Regions from separate parts of the Pantoea ananatis PA13 genome, predicted to be linked through region 3. Evidence: predicted binding sites of a transcription regulator. Region 3 holds the regulator's gene; each other region holds the start of a gene.
What was found. The regulator LexA, encoded in region 3, represses DNA repair genes until DNA is damaged. The targets are predictions, from matches to a motif close to TNCTGTATGTACATACAGNA.
Positions count from the first base shown of each region.

Region 1: the regulator LexA is predicted to act here: its motif matches at 1,181-1,200, upstream of PAGR_RS21800 (YebG family protein).
Region 2: the regulator LexA is predicted to act here: its motif matches at 1,456-1,475, upstream of uvrB (excinuclease ABC subunit UvrB).

Region 1 is NC_017553.1:58,580-60,784, forward strand. Features, by position in the region: gene PAGR_RS21790 (non-canonical purine NTP pyrophosphatase) at 1-288, shown strand, start outside; gene PAGR_RS21795 (SIR2 family protein) at 285-1,079, shown strand; gene PAGR_RS21800 (YebG family protein) at 1,216-1,542, shown strand; gene PAGR_RS21805 (cupin domain-containing protein) at 1,876-2,205, opposite strand, start outside.
Region 2 is NC_017554.1:3,187,975-3,190,179, forward strand. Features, by position in the region: gene uvrB (excinuclease ABC subunit UvrB) at 1-1,378, opposite strand, end outside.
Region 3 is NC_017554.1:4,369,114-4,371,318, reverse strand. Features, by position in the region: gene plsB (glycerol-3-phosphate 1-O-acyltransferase PlsB) at 1-292, opposite strand, end outside; gene PAGR_RS20625 (diacylglycerol kinase) at 421-789, shown strand; gene lexA (transcriptional repressor LexA) at 896-1,510, shown strand; gene dinF (MATE family efflux transporter DinF) at 1,621-2,205, shown strand, end outside.

The sequences.
Region 1 (2,205 bases), on a different replicon from region 3:
CGTTTTGCCTCCCTCGTTAATGGCCTCGATAGCCAGGGCGTCACGGCCAAAACCGTACTGGGCTATTGTGACGGGCGCAAAATGTATCAGTTTTACGGCGAATTACGTGGCACTATTGCCTCAAAACCGGCGGGCCCGCGTGGTTTTCAGTGGGACTGCGTGTTTATTCCTGAAGGCTACGATCAAACCTTCGCTGAGATGGGCGACAAGAAAAATGAAATCTCAAACCGTCGCATTGCACTGGACCGCTTCGCGTCCTTCTTAAAAACAGCACGAGGCGTGGCATGAAACCTGAACTGAAGCGGGCTTATGACTCCGGTAAGCTGATACTCTTTGCCGGTGCAGGCCTGTCCCGCAATCTTGGCCTGCCAGAATGGCATGAGCTCATTGCCCATCTGGCCAACGAGCTGGGGTACGATCCCAAAATTTTTAATACCTATGGTACGCACCTTTCCCTGGCCGAATACTATAAGCAAAAAAAAGGATCGCTAGGGCCGTTGAGAAGCTGGATGGATCGCGAATGGCATCGACCGGATATTGATGTTCGTAGCTCTGAAATTCACACCATGATCACGCAGGGCAACTTTTCGCGTATCTATACCACCAATTATGACCGCTGGCTGGAAGCGGCACATGAGGCGCACGGTGTGCCTTACTCAAAAGTCGCGAATGCGGCCGATCTGGTGTCATTAACTGAAGACAAGCGCCACATCATTAAACTGCACGGCGACTTTGATGATGATACCTCCATCGTTTTAGATGAAAGCAGTTACTTTGAGCGCCTCTATTTTGATTCGCCGCTGGATATCAAACTGACCCATGATGTCATGGGGAATTCGGTGTTGTTCGTGGGCTACAGCATCAGTGACTTTAATATTCGTCTGCTGTTTTATCGCCTGACCAAAATGTGGGGGCGCACGGGCCTGGCCACTGCGCGCCCCAAGTCGTACCTTTTCACTAACCGCAATAACCCGGTGGCAAAAGAAGTGCTGGGTCAGTGGGGCATTGAAATGATCGTCTCTGAAGAAGACGATCCTCGAAAAGCCCTGGCCGATTTTATGCAAGCGCTTCTGGCGTGATGCGCGGGGCGGGGCTGACCACGTCGTTGTAAAATCTGAACCGCATGTCAGGTTTATCGGGCGTGGTGATTCTTCTCTGGAAAATGCGGATTACTGTGGTATGCTGTATAAATACACAGTATCTGAGGGCAAAACTATGGCTGTTGAGACAAAATTTGTAGTGGTCAGAAAAGGTGAAGAGAAGATGACATTTGCCAACAAAAAAGAGGCTGATGCCTACGACAAAATGCTGGATATGGCGGAAGCGTTCACCGACTGGTTGCTGACTCATCAGGCGGAGATGGGTGAATCTCAGGCTGAAACACTCGGCCTGTTGCTGGCAGAACAAAAAGACGCCGTGCAGCACATTCTTCGCACCAGTAAACTGCCTCAGTCAACCTCAGGCGGTAGCGCCCCTGAAGCGACGGATGCTGATCATGCGCCGCAAAGTGACAAGAAAGTCCGCGCCGTCAAAGCCGCCTGACCGGTTTATGCCGGAAGCCTGCTTCCGGCATAACCACTCTCGTTTCCTGTCTTTTATCCGTCAATGACCGACTCAGCGTGGGTCTTTTGATCCTTCTCAGCGAATCAAATGCGTCACGGCAAAAGCATAGTGATGAAGGTATCTGGCCATGCACGTCATGCAAAGTACATAACCATGCAACCAGCCTGATTTGTTTAGCATGAATGGGTTCCCGGTTCAGTTATGCCTGGTTAGAAGAGGGCACAGACTGCCATTGAATCCCCGTCTATATATTGTTTCATATCAATACTATTCAGATCAGTAACGGATTTCTGCGTATTATTATGGCCATGTTCAGGTCAGATCGGTCCGATCGCCTCGGGTCGTCGGATGGGAAATAACTAAAAAAGTGACACTGTCACTTCCGTCGTTACGTGCCTGATGTTTCGCACCCGGTGAGATCTCAATGCCTTGCTGCGCCTGCAGGAGATGCACAATGCCCTCAATTTCCATCGTCAGCTCTCCCTCTAAAACGAAAAAGAACTGGCGAGACTGAACGTGAAAGTGTCGGGTTTCAGCAGTCGCAGGCGGCATATGTTCATGAATAATGCTTAAATCCTGGCGTTTCAGCAGATGCCAACCATCACAGTTATTTCCCCAAACATAATGTTCTGCGTTGTCTTT
Region 2 (2,205 bases), 1.2 Mb from region 3:
CCGCCATGCGTTTAGTCAGGACGGTCACCAGGACACGCTCGTTGATCGTAACGCGCTGGCGGATCTCAGACAGTAAATCATCAACCTGCGTCGCCACGGGGCGGACCTCAAGAATCGGATCCAGCAGGCCGGTTGGACGCACCACCTGATCGATGACCTCGTCGCCGGATTTCTCCAGCTCATATTTGCCCGGCGTTGCCGACACATAGATCGTCTGAGGGGCCAGCGCTTCAAACTCTTCGAACTTCATCGGACGGTTATCAAGCGCCGAAGGCAGTCGGAAACCGTACTCTACCAACGTCTCTTTACGTGCACGGTCGCCACGGTACATGCCGCCAATTTGGGGAATCGTGACGTGGGACTCATCCACCACCAGCAGGCCATCTGCGGGGAGATAGTCAAACAGCGTAGGCGGCGCCTCTCCCGGCCCACGGCCCGACAGGTAACGCGAGTAGTTTTCGATGCCGGAGCAGTAGCCCAGCTCGCCCATCATCTCCAGATCAAACTGGGTGCGCTGAGTGATGCGCTGCTCTTCCAGCAGTTTGTTGTTTTCCAGCAGGGTTTTACGCCGGTCGGCCAGTTCAACCTTGATGTCTTCCATGGCCTGCAGAATGCGCTCACGCGGCGTAACGTAGTGCGTTTTCGGATAGATGGTAAAACGCGGTACAACCGATTCAACCTGCCCGGTGAGCGGATCAAACAGGGACAGGCGCTCGACCTCTTCGTCAAATAACTCCACCCGCAGTGCCATATCATCGGACTCTGCCGGAAAAATATCGATGACCTCGCCACGCACCCGGAAGGTGCCGCGCTGAAACGCCTGGTCGTTGCGCGTGTACTGCAGCTCTGACAAGCGACGCAGAATGCTGCGCTGGTCGATGATCATACCGCGCGTCAGGTGCAGCATCATTTTCAGATAAAGATCGGGATCGCCCAGACCGTAAATGGCCGACACTGAGGCAACGACGATAACATCACGCCGCTCCAGTAATGCTTTAGTGGCGGAAAGACGCATCTGCTCGATGTGTTCGTTAACCGAGGCGTCTTTTTCGATAAAGGTGTCAGAGCTTGGGACATAGGCTTCAGGCTGGTAGTAATCGTAATAGGAGACAAAAAACTCCACCGCGTTGTCCGGGAAAAACTCCTTCATCTCACCATACAGCTGGGCCGCCAGCGTTTTGTTCGGTGCCAGCACCATGGTGGGCCGGTTAAGATCGGCGATCACGTTAGCCACGGTAAAGGTTTTACCCGATCCGGTAACGCCTAATAGCGTCTGGTGCGCCAGGCCATCTTCCAGTCCGGCTTCAAGACGACGGATCGCCTCTGGCTGATCGCCGGAAGGCTTGAAAGCGGAGTTCAGTTTAAAATCTTTACTCATGAATGCGGTTCCTGCAGATGAAAGACGGCGGGCAGCCCATTATTTTACTCTGCTATGGCGATTTTGCCAGAAAATAATACTGGATATAATAACAGTGTTGATGCACAGTAACGGCAACCACTTTACGCTTGACTCTTTGACATTATCGCGCGCGCTAACCGGATTCTGTTGCGCAAGGTTATCCCCAAGCCCGATATTGATTTAACATTTGTCAAGCATGTGTCATAAAATTGCAGTTTGATGAATCGGCCCCAATCCGGCAGGCTTGTTTTTTGCTAAGTCACTGAATTAATGTCGTTACTTTAAAAAGCCCAGATTCTCATCATCGGATTACCAGGCCCCGTATTTCCTCGCTTCCAACCTGTTTTCATTACCTAATACACAAGGTTATCCACAGGAATAGTGGATAACTAATGACAGCCCTTTGCACATCGGCTGTGTATAATTTTTTTCACTCTCCTTTGGGCGATAAAAAAATATTTTTTTTCGCTTATTTTCTGACGCTAACGGGTAGTGATTTAGCTATCAGCGCAATCCGTGCCTTGATCGGCGACAAGTGCGTCTCACTTTTCTTTTTTTCATTGCCCCATTAACGAGCAGGTGCACTTCCCGGCTTCATGAACCTGCACCAACGCTGTACCGCGTAAGCGTCCTGACATGGAATTGTTAACTTTTATTTATCTTTAAACAGGGTGATTTTCGCTGGTTAGCCCCGACTCCACTCGCCGTTGAGACTCTGGCCTGGTAATTGCATGCTCTCTCATCTGAGTGTTACAGGCAGTAGCCGCGTGAAATGCGCCGCTATCTCATTAGAGCGATTTACCAGA
Region 3 (2,205 bases):
TGGGCACGAAATAGGGGAACACGCGCGGACCGTCGTGAATAAAGACATGGCGCGGCAACAGGGCCCCGTCAATCTCCAGTGGTGAGAGCGGATCGGGCAGATCGTGCCGGATGCACTGCGCACGCAAAGTGAGGAGATCGGCCTTTGAATCATAAGGCAGGACATACATAATAGGCCGGGTAGGATCCAGCCCATGTTCGGATACGGGATCGGCCGGAATGGCCTTACTCTTTACCAGAAACGAAAGGGGTAAATTCAGTAATTTATAAAAAAGTATACGCCAACCTGACATAGACAATATGAAGCCTCTTGTTAGCAAAGCGGCGCAAGCTTATCAGAAAGCGCAGCAAAAATCTGTGACAGCGACAATTGTGCGCTGCCCAATATTGACGTCAATCCTTTGAAAAGAGTTCCTTTATTATGACAAATAATGCCACCGGCCTTAACCGTATTGTGAAAGCGGCCGGCTATTCATGGCAAGGTCTGCGTGCTGCCTGGCAGCACGAAGCCGCTTTTCGTCAGGAAGCGGTTGCCGCAGTGGTGGCGATTATCCTGGCCTGCTGGCTGGATGTCGATACTGTTTCGCGCATCCTGATGATTGGTTCTGTCGTGCTGGTGATTATTGTCGAAGTCCTGAACAGCGCGATAGAAGCCGTGGTAGACCGCACAGGCCAGGAGCGTCATCCGCTTGCCGGGCGGGCAAAAGACATGGGATCCGCTGCCGTTTTTATCGCAATATTACTGGCCCTTTTTGTCTGGGGAACGCTGCTTTGGTCGCATTTGCGATAAGCGTTCCATCTCGGCTCAAATAACTGATTTTGACCTGAGTTTTGGTTTCCATTTCACCAATACCTGTATATACTCACAGCGACTGTATAAACAACCAGGGGGCGGGATGAAAGCATTAACCAGCAGGCAGCAACAGGTCTACGACTTGATTCGCGACCACATTAATCAAACAGGCATGCCGCCAACGCGTGCAGAAATTGCTGCACAACTCGGTTTTCGTTCGCCCAATGCGGCCGAAGAACACCTGAAAGCACTGGCGCGTAAAGGCGTGATTGAAATTGTCTCTGGTGCGTCCCGCGGTATCCGTTTGTTAATGGAAGAAGAGCCATCAGACGGCCTGCCGCTGATCGGTCGTGTTGCCGCCGGTGAGCCATTACTGGCTCAGGAACACATTGAAACACATTACAAAGTGGATCCCGACATGTTCAAGCCTTCAGCCGATTTCCTGCTGCGCGTAAGCGGTATGTCAATGAAAGACATCGGCATCATGGATGGCGATCTGCTGGCCGTACACAAAACGCAGGACGTGCGCAATGGTCAGGTTGTGGTGGCGCGCATCGATGACGAAGTCACGGTAAAACGCTGGAAAAAGCAGGGTTCTGTGGTGCATCTCTTACCTGAAAACAATGATTTCGAGCCTATCGTTGTTGACACCCGTGCCCAGTCACTGACCGTTGAAGGTCTGGCCGTGGGCATTGTGCGTAACGGTGAGTGGCTGTAAAACCGGTTAAGATTGTCGGCTTTCGTCAATCTTACTATTCCCCTGCTTGTCCTTACTTTTCCGCTGTGGGTTGACCTGAAACCCCGGCGGTTCATCGCACGGATTTACGAATGCGCTTTCTGACGGCTACCGATAAAAAACTGTGGCGGTTAGCGCTGCCCATGATCCTGTCAAATATTACGGTTCCTTTGCTCGGCCTGGTCGATACGGCCGTTATTGGTCATCTCGACAGTCCGATCTATCTGGGCGGCGTCGCCGTCGGCACGACCGTCACCAGCTTTGTCTTCATGTTGCTGCTTTTTCTACGCATGAGCACTACGGGCTTAACGGCACAGGCATTCGGTGCGGGCGATAAGACCGCGCTGGCGCGTGCGCTGACACAGCCACTGATCATCGCCCTGGTGGTCGGCATCCTGTTTATCTTCCTCCGCTATCCCGTCACCGCATTGGCGACCCGCTTTGTCGGTGGGGATCCGTCGGTGCTGGAACAGGCTGCCCTGTTTATTCATATTCGCTGGCTCAGCGCGCCCGCAACGCTGGCTAACCTGGTAATCCTGGGCTGGCTGCTGGGCGTTCAGTATGCCCGGGCACCCGTCATCCTGCTGGTGGTGGGGAATGTCATCAATATCCTGTTAGATCTTTGGTTGGTTCTGGGCCTGCACTGGGGCGTGGCCGGTGCCGCCACCGCCACCGCG